One region of the Streptomyces sp. AM 4-1-1 genome, then DNA from elsewhere that is predicted to be linked to it. Evidence: riboswitches for the same ligand, from Rfam matches in the RefSeq annotation. Region 1 holds a riboswitch; each other region holds the start of a gene.
The links. A riboswitch is a leader RNA that binds a small molecule or an ion and turns the genes downstream of it on or off. The one in region 1 is predicted to bind cyclic di-AMP.
Positions count from the first base shown of each region.

Region 2: linked by a shared signal. The riboswitch ahead of PZB75_RS02140 (C40 family peptidase) and the one ahead of PZB75_RS10975 (transglycosylase family protein) in region 1 are both predicted to bind cyclic di-AMP.
Region 3: linked by a shared signal. The riboswitch ahead of PZB75_RS27950 (LysM peptidoglycan-binding domain-containing M23 family metallopeptidase) and the one ahead of PZB75_RS10975 (transglycosylase family protein) in region 1 are both predicted to bind cyclic di-AMP.

Region 1 is NZ_CP119145.1:2,606,825-2,614,092, reverse strand. Features, by position in the region: gene PZB75_RS10995 (hypothetical protein) at 103-246, shown strand; gene PZB75_RS10990 (methyltransferase domain-containing protein) at 243-1,418, shown strand; gene PZB75_RS10985 (cytochrome P450) at 1,781-3,073, shown strand; gene PZB75_RS10980 (transglycosylase family protein) at 3,285-4,295, shown strand; cyclic di-AMP (ydaO/yuaA leader) riboswitch at 4,616-4,790, shown strand; gene PZB75_RS10975 (transglycosylase family protein) at 4,795-5,535, shown strand; gene eno (phosphopyruvate hydratase) at 5,971-7,257, shown strand.
Region 2 is NZ_CP119145.1:559,501-566,768, reverse strand. Features, by position in the region: gene PZB75_RS02150 (helix-turn-helix transcriptional regulator) at 1-842, opposite strand, end outside; gene PZB75_RS02145 (ATP-binding protein) at 1,044-1,475, shown strand; gene PZB75_RS02140 (C40 family peptidase) at 1,614-2,087, opposite strand; cyclic di-AMP (ydaO/yuaA leader) riboswitch at 2,091-2,262, opposite strand; gene PZB75_RS02135 (alpha/beta hydrolase) at 3,190-4,767, shown strand; gene PZB75_RS02130 (NAD-dependent epimerase/dehydratase family protein) at 4,907-5,962, opposite strand; gene PZB75_RS02125 (hypothetical protein) at 6,495-7,268, shown strand, end outside.
Region 3 is NZ_CP119145.1:6,587,391-6,594,658, forward strand. Features, by position in the region: gene hpnH (adenosyl-hopene transferase HpnH) at 1-370, shown strand, start outside; gene PZB75_RS27925 (1-deoxy-D-xylulose-5-phosphate synthase N-terminal domain-containing protein) at 663-2,243, shown strand; gene PZB75_RS27930 (aspartate aminotransferase family protein) at 2,240-3,637, shown strand; gene PZB75_RS27935 (XRE family transcriptional regulator) at 3,777-4,385, shown strand; gene PZB75_RS27940 (DUF6126 family protein) at 4,444-4,611, shown strand; gene PZB75_RS27945 (tyrosine-protein phosphatase) at 4,652-5,458, opposite strand; cyclic di-AMP (ydaO/yuaA leader) riboswitch at 5,960-6,136, shown strand; gene PZB75_RS27950 (LysM peptidoglycan-binding domain-containing M23 family metallopeptidase) at 6,139-7,125, shown strand.

The DNA of each region.
Region 1 (7,268 bases):
CCGGTGACCTGGGACCCCGAGCGCGGTCGATTCCGTCCCGGCCGGTCGGCAGCGGGCCGGTCGGCCGAGGCAGCACCCACCATCACGAGAAGGAGCACGTTCATGGCGGGACAGCACAGTGGCGGCACGGGTTCGGGCCAGGGCGGAAGCCAGCAGGACGACAGCAACTTCGGTGCCAAGCACGGCGGTGGGGGCTCCGGTGACGGAGACGTGAACCGCGACGACTCCCGGCCCACCAAGAAGTGAGCGAGCGCGACGTGACGGAGGCCGGCCCGGAGCTGCTGGCCTCCCAGCTCATGTACATGAAGGCCCTTCCGGCCGAATGGCTCCCGGCCTACCGAGCCGTGCCCCGGGAACTGTTCGTCCCTGACGTGATGTGGCCAGGGGTGACGGACGGTACCGGTGGCGCGGAAGCCATCGACCGGCGTGAGAACCCGGACGCCTGGTTCCGCGCGGTGTACTCGAACACGTCCCTCACCACTCAGTGGGACGACGGCGCGCACACGGGCACCCGTCGGGGAAACAGCCCCACGTGCAGTAATTCGCAGCCCTCCATGGTGTTCTCCATGCTGGCCGCTCTCGATGTCCAACCGGACTCCAAAGTGCTGGAGGTGGGCACGGGCACGGGCTGGAACGCGGTTCTGCTGTCCGAACGGGTCGGTTCTGAGAACGTGTTCACCATCGAAGTCGACCCGCAGAACGCGACCGGTGCACGCGAACGGCTGAACGCCGCCGGGTACGACCCGGTGACCGGGGTCGAGGACGGCTCCCAGGGTCGGCCGGCATCCGCTCCTTACGACCGGGTACTGATCACGGCTTCCCTCCGGGAGATCCCGCCGGAGCTCGTCCGGCAGACCAGGCCCGGCGGACGCATCGTCGCCCCGTACGCCACGGAATACGGCGGGGAGGCCGTCGTCCGGCTCACAGTCCAGGAGAACGGGAACGCCACGGGTCCGTTCGTCGGACCGTCCGCGTTCATGCGTCTGCGGCAGCAACGAACGTTCCGTACCCATACCCGGGAGTACCTGGGCGGGCCGTGGCCGGCCGACGGGCGCCGCTCCCGGACGGATCTCTCCCCGGAGGACGTGGCCGACTGGCTCCCGATGTTCGCCATCGGGCTACGGACGCGGGGAATGTTCCCCTGGGCGCAGCCCTACTGTGACGGGTCCTACACGCTCTGGCTTCGCGACGACAAGGTCACCTCCTGGGCCACGGCCGACTACGAACCGGGCAAGGACGCGTTCGAGGTCTACCAGGGCGGTCCCCGTGATCTGTGGGGGGAGCTGGTGTCCGCGTACGCCTGGTGGGCCGAGCAGGGGCGACCCGGGTTCGAGCGGTTCGGGCTCACGCTGACGCCGGAGGGGGATGCCTGGGCGTGGCTCGATTCCCCGGAGTACCCGGTCCTCGTGGTCGGCTGAACCACCGGCGAACGGTCCCGCCCATCGCCAGGTCAGAGTGGAGAGCGGGACCGTTCGCGTGGGCACGCGGGCGGTGCTTCCCGCGCTGCCCCCGGTGTGAGGACCGGCGGGGCCGCGCGTACAGGGGTGACGGTTACTGTCGGAGAATGCACGACCAGCCGTCCGCCGCCGAACCAGCCGAGCCAGTCACGTCAGCCGAACCAGCCGAACCGGCTGGATCAGCCGAACCAGCCGCATCAGCCGTACCGCCGTCAGCCGTGCCGCCTTCCGGCCCCGACGCCTGCCCCCACACCCACCCCGGTCCCTCCGGCACCCCCGGACTTTCCGGCACCCCCGGCCCCTCCCGCACCCCCGGACCCGCCATCACCCCCGGACCCCCCGCCACCCCCGAACTCTTCACCTGGGAGTTCGCCACCGACCCGTACCCCGCCTACGCCTGGTTGCGCGAGCACAGTCCCGTGCACCGGACATCACTGCCCAGTGGTGTGGAGGCGTGGCTCGTGACCCGGTACGCCGACGCCCGGCAGGCGCTCGCCGACACCCGGCTCTCCAAGAACCCGGCGCACCACGCCGGGCCCGCGCACGCCAAGGGGAAGACCGGCATCCCCGGCGAGCGCAAGGCGGAGCTGATGACGCATCTGCTGAACATCGACCCGCCCGACCACACCAGGCTGCGCCGTCTCGTGTCGAAGGCGTTCACCCCGCGCCGGGTCGCGGAGTTCGCGCCCCGGGTGCGGGAGCTGACGGACCGGCTCATCGACGGGTTCGGGTCGGAGGGAGAGGCGGACCTCATTCACGACTTCGCCTTCCCCCTCCCCATCTACGCGATCTGCGATCTGCTCGGTGTGCCCTCGGAGGACCAGGACGACTTCCGGGACTGGGCAGGCATGATGATCCGCCACGGTGGCGGGCCGCGAGGAGGAGTGGCCCGGTCGGTCAAGAAGATGCGCGGCTATCTCGCCGAACTGATCCACCGCAAGCGGGAGGACCTGGGCGACGAGGGCGGGGACGACGATCTGATCTCCGGTCTGATCCGGGCCAGTGACCACGGCGAGCACCTCACCGAGAACGAGGTCACCGCGATGGCCTTCATCCTTCTCTTCGCGGGGTTCGAAACGACCGTGAACCTCATCGGCAACGGCGTGTACGCGCTGCTGCGCCACCCCGGGCAGCGCGAGCGGCTGCAACGCTCCCTGGCCGCGGGGGAGACCCAGCTCCTGGAGACCGGTGTCGAGGAGCTGCTGCGGTACGACGGACCGGTGGAGCTGGCGACCTGGCGGTACGCCACCGAACCGCTGACCCTCGGCGGACAGCGTGTCGAGGCCGGTGACCCGGTCCTGGTGGTGCTGGCGGCCGCCGACCGGGACCCGGCGCGTTTCGACGACGCCGACACGCTCGACCTCGCGCGGCGTGACAATCAGCACCTCGGATACGGGCACGGCATCCACTACTGCCTGGGAGCACCGCTCGCCCGGCTGGAGGGACAGACCGCGCTCGCCACGCTGCTGACACGCCTTCCGGACCTGCGACTTGCGGTGGAACCCGCCGATTTGCGCTGGCGTGGCGGGCTCATCATGCGTGGACTTCGTACGCTTCCGGTGCAGTTCACCCCCGAGCGACACACCGCCGAAGGTGACGCAGCGTCAACTCTGTGACGTTGACGTGATCTGTGCTGCATCGACTTGTGACAGACGTTCGACTCCCGCTACGTTCACCGTTCGACTCGTCAGTCGTATGACACGCGTCTCATGGCGTGCGTCGTACGGCGGCCGGGTCTCGACCGAAACGTCAGTCGGACATCAGTCGGACATCAGCATCGTCGGACATCAGCATCTGTCGGACATCAGTCACACGGAAGGCAACCGCATGGGCTCCGCGAACGGCAGACACCGCCGCCCTCGCCAGGCACCCGCCATCGTCGTCGCGGCGGGGGTGACGGGATCGGCCATCGCGATCCCGCTGCTCGGCGCGGCGGGCGCGCACGCGGCGGACGCGACGACCTGGGACCGGGTGGCCGAGTGCGAGAGCGGCGGCATGTGGAGCGCCGACCTCGGCAACGGGTACTACGGCGGGCTCCAGTTCTCGCAGGAGACCTGGGAGTCGTACGGCGGCCGCGCCTACGCCCCCCGCGCCGACCTCGCCAGCCGCTCGCAGCAGATATCCGTGGCCGAGAAGGTGCTGGACGCCAAGGGCCCGCAGGCGTGGCCCAGCTGCGCGCCGATCGCCAAGCTGACCAAGGGCGGCGCGGCGCCGGGTGTCGATCCGGGGAACGCGCCGTCCCCGGGCGCGACCAAGACCGCCGAGCCGGGCGCCGGCCGGGCCGGTGGCGGTTCGTCGTCGGCCGATGACGCGGGTACGGGTGTCGACTCCGACGCCCCCGACGCCCCCAGTGCCTCTGGTACTCCCGGCGCCGGTACGGGCGCGTCCGCCGGTCCGGGTTCCTCCGACCCGTCCGGGGCGGCCTCGGCCACCACGCCGTCCGCTGACGGGGCGACCGACGGAACGACTGGCGGGGTGACCGGCGGGACGACGGACCCGTCCGGCGCGCCCGACGCCTCCGGGGAAGCGGGCGGGAAGCACCGCGGTCCCCTCGACCCGGCCGAGAGCGACCCCGCCCGCACCTCGGACGAGGTCACCGACCGTGACTCCGGCCGGCACGCCTCCAGGGGCGAGGGCGAGGCCCGCGACGGCGAGGCCGTGGCCAAGGCGGAGGACTACACCGTCCGCCCGGGCGACAACCTCTGGGCCATTGCTGATGCACAGAAGGTGCCCGGCGGCTGGACTTCGGTCTACGAGGCCAACAAGGACACGATCGGCGCCGATCCGGATCTGATCCTGCCCGGCCAGAGCCTCGATCTGGAGCCGGAAGCGAGCTGACGGCCCGGTGGCGGCAGCTGATCGACGGCTGTTCGACGGCTGAAACGCCCCCAAAAGTAGGCCGTTTGAGAGGCCTATGTCCGCTTATGTGTAAGTGAGACATGGGTCTCTTCGCATCATCTGGCGTGTTGTGATCGACATGCCCATGCGCATCCCCTCCCACCTGCGGAAACAGTGCATCCGCAGGTGCAAGTAAGGGGTTTATGTCCCGTATGTCCGTCGTTGTGTGTCGGGGTTGCCTGTGTTTACGGTCGGAACCGCTCGCACCGCGGGCCCCGTCGATCGTCACGCCGAATCCTGCCGTCGGTCGAAGGGAACAGACGCGTAAAGCGCCGTAGGCAGGAGCGGGGGACCCAGGTAGGCGCCGGGCCCGATCGTCTCGACAGGAGACGCTCAGGACCGGCTTGGGGTGAAGCCGCGAGTCATGACTCGCGGCCGGGCGACTCATCAGCCCGAACCCGACAGCTCACCTCGTAGGCGTCGGTGAGGAGACAGTTCCATGCTGCTTAACAGCAAGGGCAAGCACCGCCGCCCGTCCAAGGTCGTCCGTGTCGCCACGCTCGCCGGCGTCGCCGGTGCCGCCGTCGCCGTTCCGCTGATGGGCGCGACCGGCGCCTCCGCCGCCTCCGTCGGCACCTGGGACGCCGTCGCCAAGTGCGAGTCCGGCGGCAACTGGTCCATCAACACGGGCAACGGCTACTACGGTGGCCTCCAGTTCTCCCAGTCCAGCTGGGCCGCCGCCGGTGGCACGCAGTACGCCCCCCGGGCCGACCTGGCCACCAAGTCCCAGCAGATCGCCACCGCCGAGAAGCTTCTCGCCATGCAGGGCCCCGGTGCCTGGGCCTGTGCCGGCGCGGGCAACCTGAGCAACGACGGCGTCGACCCGGGTGTCAACACCGGCTCCGGCTCCAGCTCCGCGAAGAAGAACAACGACCAGCGGCAGCAGAGCAGCCAGTCGCAGCAGAACACCCGCCCGCAGCGGCAGGCCCAGCCCGAGCGCACCGAGGCCCCCGCCGCCTCCCGTTCGGACCGTGGCCAGGCCCCCGCCAAGACCTCGAAGGCCCCCAAGGCCGTCGAGAAGGGTGACGGCGAGTACCAGGTCAAGGCCGGTGACACCCTCGGCAAGATCGCCAAGTCGCACCACGTCAAGGGCGGCTGGCAGCACCTGTTCGAGCTGAACAAGGACATCGTCAACGACGCCGACCTGATCTACCCGGGCCAGCAGCTCCACCTGAAGTAAGCGGCACGGCGACGCGGCTCCACCTCCTGTGGTGACGGCGGCGGCACAGGATCACTCTCCTCCCGGAGCCTTCCCCGGCCCGGTGCGCACCCCCATGCGTGCCGGGCCGGGGTCTTCGCTTCCGGGCGGGCGGCTGGTCCTCGGCCGATCCCGTCCCGGGCCGGACCTCGGGGCCGACGCTGCTCGCCGCCGATCGGGACCGCGCGCCACACCTCGTACCCGAACCCGCTCACCCGTGCCCCGTACCGTTCAACTGATGTAGTTACCGACCGGTAAGTATTGGGCTTTTTGTCCCGCTTCACGGCCCTTCAGCCCCTTTTTCGTCCCAGCGGACGGGCGGTCGGCCGATTGCCGGGGCCCGGCCGGTTAGGCTCTTGGCGCAAGACCTGAAGCGGTCCTGCGCCAACAGCGTCATATCCCAGAAGGAGATGCCTCGTGCCGTCCATCGACGTCGTCGTAGCCAGGGAAATCCTCGACTCCCGGGGCAACCCCACGGTCGAGGTCGAGGTCGGCCTCGACGACGGCAGCACGGGACGTGCTGCCGTTCCGTCCGGCGCCTCCACCGGCGCGTTCGAGGCCATTGAGCTTCGTGACGGCGACCCCAACCGCTACCAGGGCAAGGGCGTCGAGAAGGCCGTCCTCGCCGTGATCGAGCAGATCGGCCCGGAGCTCGTCGGTTACGACGCCACCGAGCAGCGGCTGATCGACCAGGCGATGTTCGACCTGGACGCCACCGAGAACAAGGGCTCGCTCGGCGCCAACGCCATCCTCGGCGTCTCGCTGGCCGTGGCCCACGCCGCCTCCGAGGCGTCCGACCTGCCGCTCTTCCGCTACCTCGGCGGCCCGAACGCGCACCTGCTGCCCGTGCCGATGATGAACATCCTCAACGGTGGGTCGCACGCCGACTCCAACGTGGACATCCAGGAGTTCATGATCGCCCCGATCGGCGCGGAGTCCTTCTCCGAGGCCCTGCGCTGGGGCGCCGAGGTCTACCACACGCTGAAGTCCGTGCTGAAGCGCAAGGGCCTGGCCACCGGCCTCGGCGACGAGGGCGGCTTCGCCCCGAACCTGGAGTCCAACCGCGCCGCCCTCGACCTCATCCTTGAGGCCATCAAGGAAGCCGGCTACGCCCCGGGCAAGGACATCGCGCTCGCCCTCGACGTCGCCGCCTCCGAGTTCTACAAGGACGGCTCGTACGAGTTCGAGGGCAAGTCCCGCTCGGCCGCCGAGATGACCGAGTACTACGAGGAGCTCGTCGCCGCGTACCCGCTGGTCTCCATCGAGGACCCGCTGTTCGAGGACGACTGGGCCGGCTGGAACGTCCTCACCGAGAAGCTGGGCAGCAAGATCCAGATCGTCGGCGACGACCTCTTCGTCACCAATCCGGAGCGCCTGTCCCGCGGCATCGAGGAGAACTCCGCGAACGCCCTGCTCGTGAAGGTCAACCAGATCGGTTCGCTGACCGAGACCCTGGACGCCGTCGAGCTGGCCCAGCGCAACGGCTTCAAGTGCATGATGTCGCACCGCTCCGGTGAGACCGAGGACGTCACCATCGCCGACCTCGCCGTCGCCACCAACTGCGGCCAGATCAAGACCGGCGCCCCGGCCCGCTCCGAGCGCGTCGCCAAGTACAACCAGCTGCTGCGCATCGAGGAGATCCTCGACGACGCCGCGGTGTACGCGGGCCGCTCGGCCTTCCCGAGGTTCCGCTCCGAGGGCTGACAGCTTCCCCC
Region 2 (7,268 bases), 2.0 Mb from region 1:
ATCGCGGCGATGAGGTCCATCGAGTGCTCGGGCGACAGCGCGCGCGCCTGCATGGTGCGGAAGGCCGAGCCGTACGCCTCAAGGTCTTCTTTCCGCTCCAGATAGAGGCTACTCGTCAAGTGATCGAGAACGACCACATCCAGATCAGAAATGTTCGGAAAGGAAAAGATGACGAAAGGGCCGGTGAGACCGACGTACCCACCGATGCTGAAAGGAAGTAACTGAAGTCTCACATGCGGTAGCTCAGCCACCCTGGCGAGATGGTCGAGCTGTTCCCGCATCACCTCGCGTCCGCCGACCTCGCGTCGCAGCACCGCCTCGTCGAGCACCGCGCTCAGCCGCAGCGGGGGATCGGCACGCAGCACTCCTTGCCGTGCCAGCCGCACCTCTACCAGCGAGTCGAGCTGACGCGCGGGCAGCCCGTCCAGCGCGGAGCGGGTCACGGCGCGCGCGTAGTCCGCGGTCTGGAGCAGTCCGGGCACCACCGATGTCTCCAGGGTGCGGGCGGTCCTGGCCTGCGACTCCAGGCTGATGAAGTCCCGGTACTGCGGCGGGATCAGGCCCCGGTAGGCGTGCCACCAGCCGCTGCCGCCCCCGCCCGCCGAACCCGCGAGCACTTCGAGCAGCGCCCGCAGCCGCGCGTCACCCACCTCGTACGCGTCGAGCAGCCGCGAGATGTCGTCGGGCCGCACCCCACTGGTGCCGGTCTCGATCCGGCTCACCTTCGACTGGTGCCAGCCGAGCAGCCGCGCGGCCTCCCGGCTCGTCAGACCGGACCTGTTGCGCAGCGCGCGCAGCTCCTCCCCGAGTTTGCGGCGGCGTACCGCGGGGCCGTGCTGCATGACTCCTCCTCCCGCTCGGTCGAAGGCATCAGTGTGCCGCCCGAATACGTTCGTCCGGGGCAGAGTTCACCGCTTCGAGCGACAGATATATGCATATCTTGGTGGATCGTCGTCACAGACGGCAGCATCAGTGGCAATCTGACGCGAAGCGGAATCCAGGCCGATCGCGGGTCGGCCTGGGAGGGAAAGGGACGGCGCGCCATGGCGGACCATCAAGAAGCAACCGTCACCCTGCCGAGCGATCCGGCCTCGGTCCCGAGGGCCCGGACATACGTGGCCGACACGCTCACCGACTGGGGTCTGCCACGCGACACGGAGATCGCCGACACCATCCGGCTGATCGTCTCCGAACTCGCGACCAACGCCGTCCAGCACACCGCCGGCCGATCGCCCGCCTTCACGGTCGACCTCCGGCTGGAGCGGGACGAACAGCTCCACCTCGGCGTCACGGACAGCGACCCGCGCCGGCCCCGCCGACTGCCCGCCGCCGTGCGGCAGGACAACGGGCGGGGCATGGTGATCATCCGCACTCTGACGAAGGAGTGGGGCGGCCGGCTGACCATCACCCCGACCGCCGACGGCGGCAAGACCGTGTGGGTCGCCCTGCCGTGGCTGCCGCACGCGCGGCACTGAACGCGAACGCCGGACCGGCCGCTGCGGCCCCGGGACCCGCGGCGCCTTCGGACCCCGAGCGGCCCCGGGGCCGCGGCCGGAGCCGCCGCGCGGCCCCGGCCACCCGCTCGGACGGAACAGGAGAGAGTGGCGGCCCGGTCAGCGGACCCTTCCGTACCAGACCCCCTTCGACCAGATCTTCTCCAGCCTGACCACCGCGCCGGTCTTGGGGGAGTGCCAGATCTTTCCGTTCCCGGCGTAGATCCCCACGTGGTAGACACCGCGCCCGGAGTGGAAGAAGACCAGGTCGCCGCGTTGCCGCTGGGAGGCCGAGACGTGGCGGGTCTTGTTGTACTGCTGCTGGGCGGTGCGTGGGAGCTTCTTGCCCGCCTTCTTGAACGAGTAGAGCGTCAGACCGGAGCAGTCGAAGCGGTGGGGGCCCGCCGCACCGTACCCGTAGGGCGATCCCTTCTTCGACGCGGCGATGCCGAGCGCCTTCGTCGAATGGGTGGCGGCCTGTGCCTCGGACACCAAGCCCGGTGCCAGCAGGGTGCCGCACGTGGCGGCGAGAGTGAGAACGGAGGCCGTACCGGCCCGCGCGATCAGAGACGGGACATGAACCTGCGCAGTCATGCGCAACCCTTCGTCAGCCGCCTGTGAAGGATGACCTGTCGGGTTCGGGCTGGCGAAGTTGCCCGGCCGCGGTCTGCGGCTTCACCCCGAGGGCCGATCGATCTCTCGTCGGCCCGTTGTGCTCGGGTCCTCCACTCCTGCCGATCCACTTCTGTCGACCAGGCATCCGGACGGCGGCAGGACTCGGCGTCCGCCCGGACCGCCCCGCCGCGGTGGCGGGGGCTTGTCGTCCCAGGGATCTTTACCCATCGACTGCCGTTTTTCCGAGCTGAAAGGGCGTTATGTGAGGCTCATCACGACTGATCCGTTCGGGTGGACAAAGGGTGTTCGAGATCCCGGTCACACCGCACGACCGGCGGCGCACCAGCGGTGGAGCAGGCCGTTCCGGTCGTCGTCCATCCCGGGTACGCAAGTCGGGCGACCCCTCCCCCAGGAGGGTGCCTACGCCGAACGAGGGAGGAACACCGCACGTCACACAGGCGTGTCGCAGCCGACGGCCGGTCAACTCGCGGGGCCGGGGGGCAAGGTGATCCGACCGCCTCTTCGCTCCCCTGCGGCGCCGGCATCTCGGTGAGCATCGCGCGCACCCGTACCAACTCCCGCGCCTCGATCTCCAGACCCGACGGCCGCCCCTGTACCGGTCCGTCGAACGAGGGGCTGCTGGAGGAGAGCGCGGGCGCCCGGCAGGACGTGCCGACGCTCGGCAGGGCGTGCCGACGCCCGGGTGCGCCCGCCGCGAGCAGGGCGCTCGTGGTCCTGGCCTCCGCCGCTGACCCGCAACGACTCGAAGAGGGTGAGGCGGGCGCCGAGGGGCGGGTGAGCAGATCCGTGGCGTCGGCCGGCGGTGGCGTCCGCTCCGGGCGAACGCCGCCGCTTCGGTATCGCCGCCGAACGCCGCGGACGCCGCGACTGTCATGACTGGCACCGGACCGGCCGTGTCGCGAGCGGTGACCGCTCAGCGGGACACGGGTCTCCGGTTATTGATTAGGTAAAGAAGTACCCCCATGGCCTGTCCTCAGGGGCCTCACAGACGACACGATCCGCAGGAGGTCCTATCAGCCGCGCCGTCATCGGCGGCGCAACGACCATGGGGAGGATCGACTTGAGGCGCACAGGAGTGCTCGGCTCGGCCGGCACACTCATCGCCGGCACGCTCATAGTGGGCGCGACAGCAGCGCCGGCGGCCACCGCGGACGGCCGTCATCACGGCGGTTCCGAGGCGTACGGCGTCGAAGTGGCCGCCGCGCGCGCGGCCAGGGCCGGGATCGACTGGACGGACTGCCCGGCCGACTGGGCGCTGGCGAAGCCGATCCAGTGCGGCTGGGTGTCCGTACCGGTGGACTACGCCAAGCCCGACGGCAAGCAGATCCGGATCGCCGTCGACCGGCATGTCAGCACCGGCACCAAGCGGGAGCGCCAAGGCGCCCTGGTCTACAACCCGGGCGGCCCCGGCGGCTCGGGGATGGCCTTCCCCCGGCGCGTCACCACCAAGAACCCGCTCTGGGCGAACACCTCGAAGGCGTACGACTTCGTGGGCTTCGACCCCCGCGGCGTCGGCCACTCCGCTCCGATCTCCTGTGTCGACCCGCAGGAGTTCGTCAAGGCGCCGAAGGCGGACCCGGTTCCGGGCAGTGAGGCCGACAAGCGTGCCCAGCGCAAGCTCGCCGCCGAGTACGCGGACGGCTGCGCCGAACGGAGCGGCGCCGTGCTGCCGCACATGACGACGCCCGACACCGCCCGTGACCTGGACGTCATCCGCGCGGCGCTGGGTGAGAAGAAGCTCAACTACCTGGGCGTCTCCTACGGCACCTACCTCGGCGCCGTCTACGGGACGTTGTTCCCGTCGCACGTGCGCCGCATGGTCGTCGACAGCGTGGTGAACCCGGCGAGGGAGAACATCTGGTACGAGGCCAATCTCAACCAGGACATCGCCTTCCAGTCACGCTGGAACGACTGGAAGGCGTGGGTGGCGAAGAACGACGCTGCCTTCCACATCGGCGACACCCCGGAGAAGGTCGAGCGGGCCTGGCTGACGCTCCGCGCGGCGGCCAAGAAGAATCCGATCGGCGGGGTCGTCGGACCCGCCGAGCTCATCGGCTTCTTCCAGAGCGCTCCGTACTACGACTCCAGCTGGGCCCCCGTCGCCCGGACCTGGAGCGACTACCTGGGCGGTGACACCCAGGCGCTGATCGACGCCGCCGCCCCCGACATGACGGACATCAAGGGCAACATCTCCGCGGAGAACGGCAACGCCGTCTACACGGCGGTCGAGTGCGCCGACGCCAAGTGGCCCACCAGCTGGCGCAAGTGGGACCGCGACAACACCCGGCTGCACCGCGACAACCCCTTCATGACCTGGGCCAACGCCTGGATGAACCTGCCCTGCGCCACCTGGCCGGCCAAGCAGCGGACACCACTGAACGTCAAGACCGGCAAGGGCCTGCCGTCCGTGCTGATCGTGCAGTCCACGCGGGACGCCGCCACCCCGTACAAGGGCGCCGTCGAACTGCACAAGCGGTTCAAGGGCTCGCGTCTGATCACCGAGAGGGACGCCGGTTCGCACGGCGTCACCGGCCTGGTGAACCCCTGCGTCAACGAGCGGGTGGACACCTACCTGCTCACCGGGAGGACCGACCGTCACGACGTGACGTGCGCCCCGCACGCCACCCCGAAGCCGTGACCCTCCGTCGGCGCTGAACCAACCTGCCTTGAGGGGCGGTCGGATTCCACCGGCCGCCCCTCGGCCGTGCCCGCGAGGCTCGCCGTGCGCCCGTGTGCCGGACGGGGCGTCAGGACACGGACTTCGACGCCACCCCACGTCACCCGGCGTGACCCCGGTCGTACCGCTCCAGCCAGGCGTCCTCCGCCGCGTAGTCGAACAACCCCTCGCCGTACGTCCGGAGCATCGCGGGGAAGACCTCCCGCCAGTCCCGCCCGGCGAGTCGCGCGGCGAGCCACTCGACGGTCTCCGGCAACGACCGCGCGTACCCGGTCACGGGCCGGTAGCCGAGCTCCCGTTCCGCGGCCGTCATGTCGTACACGATCGGATGCGGGCTCGACCACGGCGTGACACCGATCCCGTCCGCCGGGGGAGCGCCCGGCACCAGGACCGTCCCGGTCTCCCGGCCGAGCGCCGCGTCGACACCCGCCGCGATCTCGGCGATCGTCGGGGCCTCCGGGTCCGCGGCGTTCAGCACCCGTGACCCGGGCCGTGACGCGGCGAGCCGGATCAGCTCGGCGACGTTCGACACATGGACCGGGTGGAAGCGGCACGCTCCGCCGTACGCGAGCACCCGCCGCCGCCGGCCGTCCAGAATCCGTTTGACGAAGTACAGCTCGCGCGGTGTGCGGCAGTACGTGCCGTGGATCGCGCCGGCCCTCAGCAGGGTCACCGGCAGGACGTCACCGGCCGCGAGCAACTCCCGCTCCAGGCCGGTCTTCCGCGCCGCGTACGTCGTGTCCCCCGGCGCCACGGTCGGACAGGTCTCCGGGATCGGCACCGGGTAGCGCGGCGCGCCGTCCGGCTCCCCCTGGGTGTCGAAGCTCCGCCCCCGCCCGTCCTCGTACACCGCTCCGCTGGAGATGACGACCGCCGAACCGATCCGGTCGGCGAGTCCGGTCAGTTGCCGGGCGTGCGCCCGCCCGTACGCCACCATGTCGACCAGGACGTCGCAGCCGTCGCCCAGCGCCGCGCCCAGCGCCCCGTCGTCGTCGCGGTCGAGCGCCACCGTCCGTACGTCCCCGGGCCACCGCTCGTCCCTGCCGCCCCCGCGAGAGGCCGCGGTCACCTCCCAGCCGTCCTCGGCGAGCCCACGCACCACGGCTCGCCCCACCTGCCCTGTCGCTCCGACGACCCACGCACTCCGACTGTTCATGACCGGAACGTTAGAAGAACCGGACCGGCGGGACCGGTCATGTTCGCCGTTCGCGGATACGCCGTCGGCGTCGCGCTTCCGGGAACCCTGCCGGTCGCCCGCCCGCCGGAACGAATCCATCGCCATGCCGCCGGGCCGCCCACGCCGGCGTGCGGTGAAGGGGATATCCCTTGAATACGAGAATATTGATGGAAGAATCATCGGCGAGATGGAAACGGAAAGTGCGCCGCAGGATCATCACACGGTCCCATGATTCACTCCGTTGGGTTTAATCCCGTATTCTCGACCTTTTGGAACGATGCTCGACTTATATTTGGGTAGAGAGTCGAATAGTACATCACGCAAGGTGCCGATGTGGCGCCTGTGTTCCATTCAATCCCAGGTTGCGCTCGGCGAAGTAGGTCGGTCCGGTTGCCGCCATCTGTATGGTCCACTGGTGATTGTGTCCGGTTTCGTGGGTGTTTTCTTCCCGAGGAGAAGAGCGGAAAGTTGACACATACTCTGCTTCCCGGCGCCTGCTGAAGGAGAAAGTATGGTCACGCCGATTGAACAACTCTCATCGGTCTTCGTTCTCTTCGGAGACCCGCTCCACCCCGGTACCACCACCAGGGCCATTGTGTACTGGCCCCAACCCGGGGGCGGCGAAGCGGTGGAATACAGCTGCTCCGTCTGCCCCGGTGGATCGGGAAAATGGCACGACCTCACACCGATCTGCGGAACGTCCTACTGGGTGGGCGATTTCACGGTTTCCTCCCACGCCCCTCTCGGTGAGGCATGCCTGACGGTCAGGAAATACATCGAATCCAGATGCGTCACCGAGACCGTGACGATCACGGTCAAGGAGCCGCTGTGCGGAGAGCGGGGCGAAAAGGGGGAGAAGGGGGACGTCGGCCCACGCGGCGGGCGTGGCGACAAGGGCGACGACGGGGAGAAGGGGGAGAAGGGGGCCCGTGGTGATGTCGGCCCGCGTGGCGAGAAGGGCGACAAGGGCGAGACGGGGAGCAAGGGCGACCGGGGTGGCCGGGGCGACCCCGGCCGGGACGGCGAGAAGGGTGAGCGCGGTGAGAAGGGGGACTGCGGCCCACGCGGCAGGACGGGCGACCGGGGGGAGAAGGGTGACCCGGGCTGGAAGGGCGACAAGGGGGACAAGGGGGACGAGGGCGAATGCGGCCCCCGGGGCGAACAGGGCGAGCCTGGCGCACCGGGTGACCCCGGCCCTCCCGGCCGGGACGGCGAGAAGGGCGAGCGCGGCGAGAAGGGGGACTGTGGCCCACGCGGTGAGCGGGGGGAGAAGGGGGAGAGGGGA
Region 3 (7,268 bases), 4.0 Mb from region 1:
GCAGACCCGCGAACTCTTCAAGAAGACCTTCGCGGGCGGCAACCGGGCGCGCTGGCGCCTGAACCACTCACCGCTCTTCCTCGACTTCCTGGAGGGCAAGGCGGACTTCCCGTGCACCGCCTGGGCGATCCCGAACTACTCGCTCTTCGGCTGGCAGCGCCCCTGCTATCTGATGAGCGACGGATACGTCCCCACGTACCGGGAACTCATCGAGGAGACCGACTGGGACAAGTACGGCCGGGGCAAGGACCCGCGCTGCGCCAACTGCATGGCGCACTGCGGTTACGAGCCCACCGCCGTCCTCGCCACCATGGGGTCGCTCAAGGAGTCCCTGCGCGCCGCACGGGAGACCATCGGCGGAAACCGGTGACGTGACGAACGCCGGAGACCCCGCCGCGCCGGGTCTCCCCGCGCCGCCGGCCCGGCCATCGGAGGCGCGCCGCACCTCGCGGCGTGTACCAGGCCGGGCCGGCGGCGGTCGGCACGCTGACGCCGGGGAGGGCCGGGACGCGGTCCGGGGGCCGTCGCCGGCGCGGCCCGCGGAGGAGGAGGGCCTCGGGCCGCGGATTCCGCAGGCGCAACAGATGACGGACATCGGGACAGCACCGGGGGCCCCGGCCGTCACCGTCAGCTGAGAACCGGACCAGAGAGGGGGCCCGTACGTGACGATTCTGGAGCACATCCGGGGGCCGCACGACCTCAAGGAGCTGAGCGAAGCCGAACTCGGCGAACTCACCGAAGACATAAGGACGTTCCTGGTCCAGGAGGTCGCCGGGACAGGCGGTCATCTCGGACCCGACCTCGGCGTGGTGGAGCTTTCCGTGGCCCTGCACCGGGCCTTCGACTCGCCCGCGGACCGCATCCTGTGGGACACCGGCCACCAGAGCTACGTGCACAAGCTCCTCACCGGGCGTCAGGACTTCTCGAAGCTGCGCCGCAGGGGCGGCCTCTTCGGCTACCCCTCCCGCGAGGAGTCCGAGCACGACGTCATCGAGAACTCGCACGCCTCGACCGTGCTCGGGTGGGCCGACGGCCTCGCCAAGGCCAACGAGGTGCTGAAGCGGGACGACCACGTCGTCGCGGTCATCGGCGACGGCGCGCTCACCGGGGGCATGGCCTGGGAGGCGCTGAACAACATCGCGGCGGCGGGCGACCGTCCGCTGATCATCGTGGTGAACGACAACGGGCGCTCGTACGCGCCGACCATCGGCGGCCTCGCGAACCACCTCGCCACCCCGCGTACCACCGACGGCTACGAGCGCTTCCTGTCCCGGGCCAAGGGCGTCCTCCAGCAGACCCCCGTCGTCGGACAGCCGCTGTACGGATCGCTGCACGGTGCGAAGAAGGGCCTCAAGGACGCCTTCGCACCGCAGGGCATGTTCGAGGACCTGGGGCTGAAGTACGTCGGTCCGGTCGACGGCCACGACATCGCCGCCGTCGAGTCGGCGCTCCACCGCGCGAAACGTTTCCACGGCCCGGTGCTGGTGCACTGCCTCACCGAGAAGGGCCGGGGCCACCGGCCGGCACTGGAGGACGAGGCCGACCGCTTCCACACGGTCGGCGCGATGGACCCGCGGACCTGCGCCCCGCTCGCGCCGCCCCCCGCCGCGTCCTGGACCTCGGTGTTCGGCTCGGAGATCGCCGCGCCGCGCGACGCCGACCGGCTCCGCGCCGAACTGCGCGAGGCGGTCGGCATCGACGTCGCGCCGACCGTGATCCGCTTCCCCGAGGAGTCGGTGGGGGAGCCGGTTCCCGCCGTCGACCGGATCGGCGGCATGGACGTGCTGCACCGCGCACCGGACCCGGACGTCCTGCTCGTCGCGGTCGGTGTCCTCGCCCCCGCCTGTCCGGGGGCCGCCGAACTGCTCGCGGAACGCGGTATCCGCTGCACCGTCGTCGATCCACGCTGGGTCAAACCCGTCGACGAACAGCTCGCCCCGCTTGCCGCCCGGCACCGCCTGGTGACGGTGGCCGAGGACAACAGCCGTTCGGGCGGGGTGGGCCGGGCGATCGCTCAGGCGCTGCGCGACGCCGGGGTCGACGTACCGCTGCGGACCCTGGGAATCCCCGAGCAGTTCATCGGGCACGCGAAACGCACTGAGATACTGGCCGACACAGGTCTCACCCCGGTCGAGATCGCCGGCCGGATCGGCGAGGCCCTGGCCGCCGGCCGGTCCACCGGGCGGTCCACCGGGCGGGACGGGTCCGCCGCTGTGAACACGGGTAAGGAGAGCGGGGAATGAAGGACGACGAGCCCAAGGGCTTCGATCTGGCGCAGCTCCTCGCGGAGCGCGGCGCCGAGCGCTACGAACTGCACACGAAGCATCTCAACCACCAACTCCCGCGCATGCTCCGCACGATCGGCTTCGACAAGTTCTACGAGCGCGCCGAGGGCGCACACTTCTGGGACGCCGACGGCAACGACTACCTCGACATGCTCGCGGGCTTCGGCGTGATGGGGCTCGGCCGCCACCACCCCGTCGTACGCAAGGCGCTGCACGACGTGCTCGACGCCTCACTCGCCGATCTCACCCGGTTCGACTGCCAGCCGCTGCCGGGACTGCTGGCGGAACGGCTGCTCACCCACAGTCCGCATCTGGACCGGGTGTTCTTCGGGAACAGCGGTACGGAAGCCGTCGAGACCGCGCTGAAATTCGCCCGGTACGCCACCGGAAAGCCCAGAATCCTCTACTGCGAGCACGCCTTCCACGGCCTGACGACCGGCTCGCTCTCGGTCAACGGGGAGGACGGGTTCCGGGACGGCTTCGCCCCGCTGCTGCCGGACACGGCGATCGCGCTCGGTGACCTGGACGCGCTGCGGCGCGAGTTGGCGCGCGGTGACGTGGCGGCCCTGGTCGTCGAGCCGATCCAGGGCAAGGGCGTGCACGCGGCGCCGCCCGGCTTTCTGCTCGCCGCCCAGGAACTGCTGCGCCGGCACAAGGCGTTGCTCATCGCCGACGAGGTGCAGACCGGCCTCGGCAGGACCGGCGACTTCTACGCGTACCAGCACGACGAGGGCGTCGAACCGGACCTGATCTGTGTCGCCAAGGCGCTCTCCGGCGGCTACGTTCCGGTCGGGGCGACGCTCGGCAAGGACTGGATCTTCAAGAAGGTCTACTCGTCGATGGACCGCGTGCTGGTCCACTCCGCGAGCTTCGGCTCCAACGCACAGGCCATGGCGGCCGGGCTCGCGGTGCTCGCCGTGATGGAGGACGAGGAGACCGTCGCCAACGCCAGGCGGACCGGTGATCTGCTGCGCGAACGGCTGGCCGCGCTCGTCGACCGCTATGAGCTGCTGCACGAGGTCCGGGGCCGTGGACTGATGATCGGCATCGAGTTCGGCCGCCCCACCTCGCTCAAGCTCCGCGGCCGCTGGGCCATGCTCCAGGCCGCCCGCAAGGGGCTCTTCGCGCAGATGGTCGTCGTACCGCTGCTCCAGCGGCACCGCATCCTGACCCAGGTGTCCGGGGACCATCTGGAAGTGATCAAGCTGATTCCGCCGCTGGTCATCGGGGAGCCGGAGGTGGACAGGTTCGTCACCGCGTTCACCGCTGTGATGGACGACGCGCACAGTGGTGGCGGCCTGATGTGGGACTTCGGCCGGACACTGGTGAAGCAGGCGGTCGCCAACCGCTGACCGGTCCGTCCGGTGCGGACAGGGAGGCGCGCGGAAGGGGCCCGTCTCCCGGGGATTCGTCCTTCCGGAATTCGCCTCCCGGGTTTGCCTCTCGGGCAAGAAATTTGCCTGAGAGGAAAGTTCCTGGCCCAATGGGGGCATGAACCCTCCGGACACGGCGACCGCCGACGAGCTTCCCGGAATCGCGCCACGCCTGCGCGATCTGCGCCGCGGCCGTGGTCTCACCCTGGAGACCGCGGCGCAGTGGGCCGGGCTCTCACCCGCCCATCTCTCCCGGCTCGAAACGGGCCATCGGCAGCCCTCGCTTCCGATGCTGCTCGGGCTTGCCAGGATCTACGGTACGACGGTCTCCGAACTGCTCGGTGAGATGCCCCCCGAACGTGACGCGATCGTCCGGGGCCGCCGGATGGAGAGGGCCGAGGCCGACGGCTGGACGTACCAGCAGGCCGGTGGTTCCGGACGGGCGATGCAGGCGCTGCGCGTCCGGGTTCCCTACGGGACGCAGGGCGATCTGGTGCGTGTCCACCCCGGTGAGGAGTGGCTGTACGTGCTGGAAGGGCCGCTCCGGGTGATCCTCGGGGACACCGTGCACGATCTGACCGCGGGTGACAGTGCGCACTTCGACTCACTGACCCCGCACCGGATCGCGGCGGTCGACCGCGGTGGTGCGGAACTGCTCTTCGTCCACACCCTGCTGCAGAGCCCCGCTGCCGAGCTGTGTCTCGGCAGCGGGGCACATCCTCGCTGAAGTCGCTGAAGCGTGGCGGGCATCCCCGTCGCCGCAGCCGTCGAGAGAGAAGGCCGCCATGTCCGAGGAGCACGACCCGCTCACCCCGAAGTCCCTGAAGTACGACCCCATCGAGCGGAAGATGCCGCGCGGGCTCGTCATCCGGCTGGTCGCCTATCTGGTGGCCGGACACGTCATCGCGGGGTTCATCTATCTGCTGTTCACCGTGGGAATGCACAACCAGTAGGGGCTGCCTCGTCGTCCCTGGTGGAAGAGCGCGGCGGTCGTCACGCCGCGTCGAGAAGGTGCTCGCGCAGCCGCTCACGAATGCGTGGAGTGATCTTCAGCCCCTCGGAGAGATAACGGTCGGTGCCGCCCCACGTCTCGTCGATCGCGCCGAAGGCCGCGGAGAGGTACGCGGCGCGGGCGTCGAGAAGCGGACCGAGCAGTTCCATCACCTCGGCGGACGTCCCGGCCGCCGAGGTGCGGCGCACCCGGTAGCGGTGGTGCGCGTCGTTGGACTTCAGATAGTCGGTCTCGATCGCGTCCCGCTCGACACCCACGGCGAGCAGTGTGACGGCTGTCGAGAGCCCCGCCCGGTCCTTGCCCGCCGCGCAGTGCAGCAACGCGGGCACGCCGTCCTCGGCCAGCGTGCGCAGGACGCGGCCGTGCTCGGTGGTGCGGGTGCGGATCATCTCGCGGTACGAGGCGGTCATCCGGTCCACCGCCCTCCCACCGCTCAGGAGCGAACGCAGCTGTTCGAGGCTGCCGCTGCGCACCATCCGCCAGAACTCGGCGCCGTCGGCGGGGTCGGAGAGCGGGATGTTCAGATGCCGTACGCCGGGCAGCGCCACGTCATGACCGTCGAGCCGCTGATCCGCGGCGTTGCGGAAGTCGAAGACCGTGTGCAGGCCGAGCCCGCTCAGGAACGCCGTGTCGTCGGCGGTGGCACCGGCCAGATGCCCGCTGCGGAAGAGACGCCCGTACCGCACCTTCCGCCCGTCGGCTGTCGGCAGTCCACCCACGTCACGGAAATTGCGGACACCCGCCAGTCGGGGTTCCGCCGACGGGATCTGCGGCGACTGCTGTGTCACAGGGGCCTCCTGGAATGTCGGCTCGGGCGGGCTCGTCGATGCGGGGCCGCCCGCGACCCTACGACACCGGTCCGGCGGGCGGCCATGGTGCGGCCGTCGTCTTGCCGGAGCCGTCCTGGACTCGTTCCCGCACCCGTTCGCGCACTGCCCCTGAGCCGTTTCGCCCTATTTGGAGATGAATTGACCGGGGTCACACGGTCCGAGTCGCGGGGGTCGGCTGTCTTCATGATCGCGACATGTCCATATTGGGTTATTTGAAGCGCCATGAGGTATTTGCGGCAGTAATAGCCTCGGGCGGGTGAGCGGGATCATATCCGTGACGGTGTGTGGCGGGTGGGCCGAGGGGGAATCCGGGCGCCGCGCGGAAATTCAAGATCGGTAATCCACGGAGTGTGACGGCGCTTCCGTAACGAAATAGAAGTGCGGATTCCGGAACGCAACCGATGGCTTGTTCCTGTCGTCCTCACTCGCTTACGGTCACCCTCAATCCGGTCGGACCGCCTAATCCTGCCGCCGTCCGGAATTCCCATCTACTCGTACGTGGCAGGAGCGGGGGACCCAGGTAAGCCGCTGTCCGGAGAAGTCCGGACGGCTCGGGGTGAAGTCGCGCAGCAACGCGGCCGGGCATCTCCAGCCCGAACCCGACAGCTCACCTCGCAGGCGTCGGAGAGGAACGCACCATGCCCTCAACGGGTAAGCACCGTCGTATCAAGACCGGCCCCATCTCCCGTGGCGTCATCGCCGCGGGGACCGGCGGCGCGGTCATCGCGCTTCCGCTGATCGGCGCCACCGGCGCGCACGCCGCCGAGAAGGCCGCGCCCGCCACCGCGACGCCCGCCGCGGCCTCGCACGCGGCCCCGGTCGCCCCGGTGGCGAAGAAGCAGTCCTCGACGAAGACCTACTCCGTGGTCTCCGGCGACTATCTGTCGAAGATCGCCGCCGAGCACAAGGTCAAGGGCGGCTGGCAGAAGCTGTACCAGGACAACCGCCAGGTCGTCGGCGAGAACCCGAGCCTGATCTTCCCCGGCATGAAGCTGACCCTCGGTGCCAAGTCGGCCGGGTCCGCGGCGTCCACCGGATCGAAGACCCACTCGGCGCCCTCGCACTCGCACTCCTCGAAGCCGTCCTCCTCTCCGGCGAAGAAGCCGTCGTCGGCGGGCACCTCGGCCTCGAACTCGTCGACCTCCGCCTCGACCTCCTCGTCGACCTCCTCGTCGTCCAACGGGACCGGCACCTCGAAGCCGGCCGACCAGGGCAGCGCCACCGGTTACATCGCCCCCGTCAACGCCCCCGTGACCACGTCCTACCGGGCCTCCGGCTCCAGCTGGTCCAGCGGCAGCCACACCGGGATCGACTTCTCGGCCGCCTCCGGCACGAGCGTGAAGGCGATCGCCTCCGGCACCGTCGTCACGGCCGGCTGGGGTGGCGCCTACGGCAACCAGGTCGTCATCAAGCACGCCGACGGCCACTACTCGCAGTACGGCCACATGTCCTCGCTCTCCGTCTCCGCGGGCCAGAGCGTGAGCGTCGGCCAGCAGATCGGGCTCTCGGGTGCCACCGGCAACGCCACCGGACCGCACCTCCACTTCGAGGTCCGCACCGGCCCGGAGTACGGCTCGGACATCGACCCGCTCGGCTACCTGCGCTCCCACGGTGTCTCCGTCTGATCCGGCCGGAGCCCGTGACCGGTGACCCGGTGAACGGAACCTGAGCGAAGAGGGGCGAAGCGCCACGGCGCTTCGCCCCTCTTCGCTTATTCCGGCTTTACCAAAAACTGACCGGGTGGCCTTTCTCACCCCCCGTCAACCCC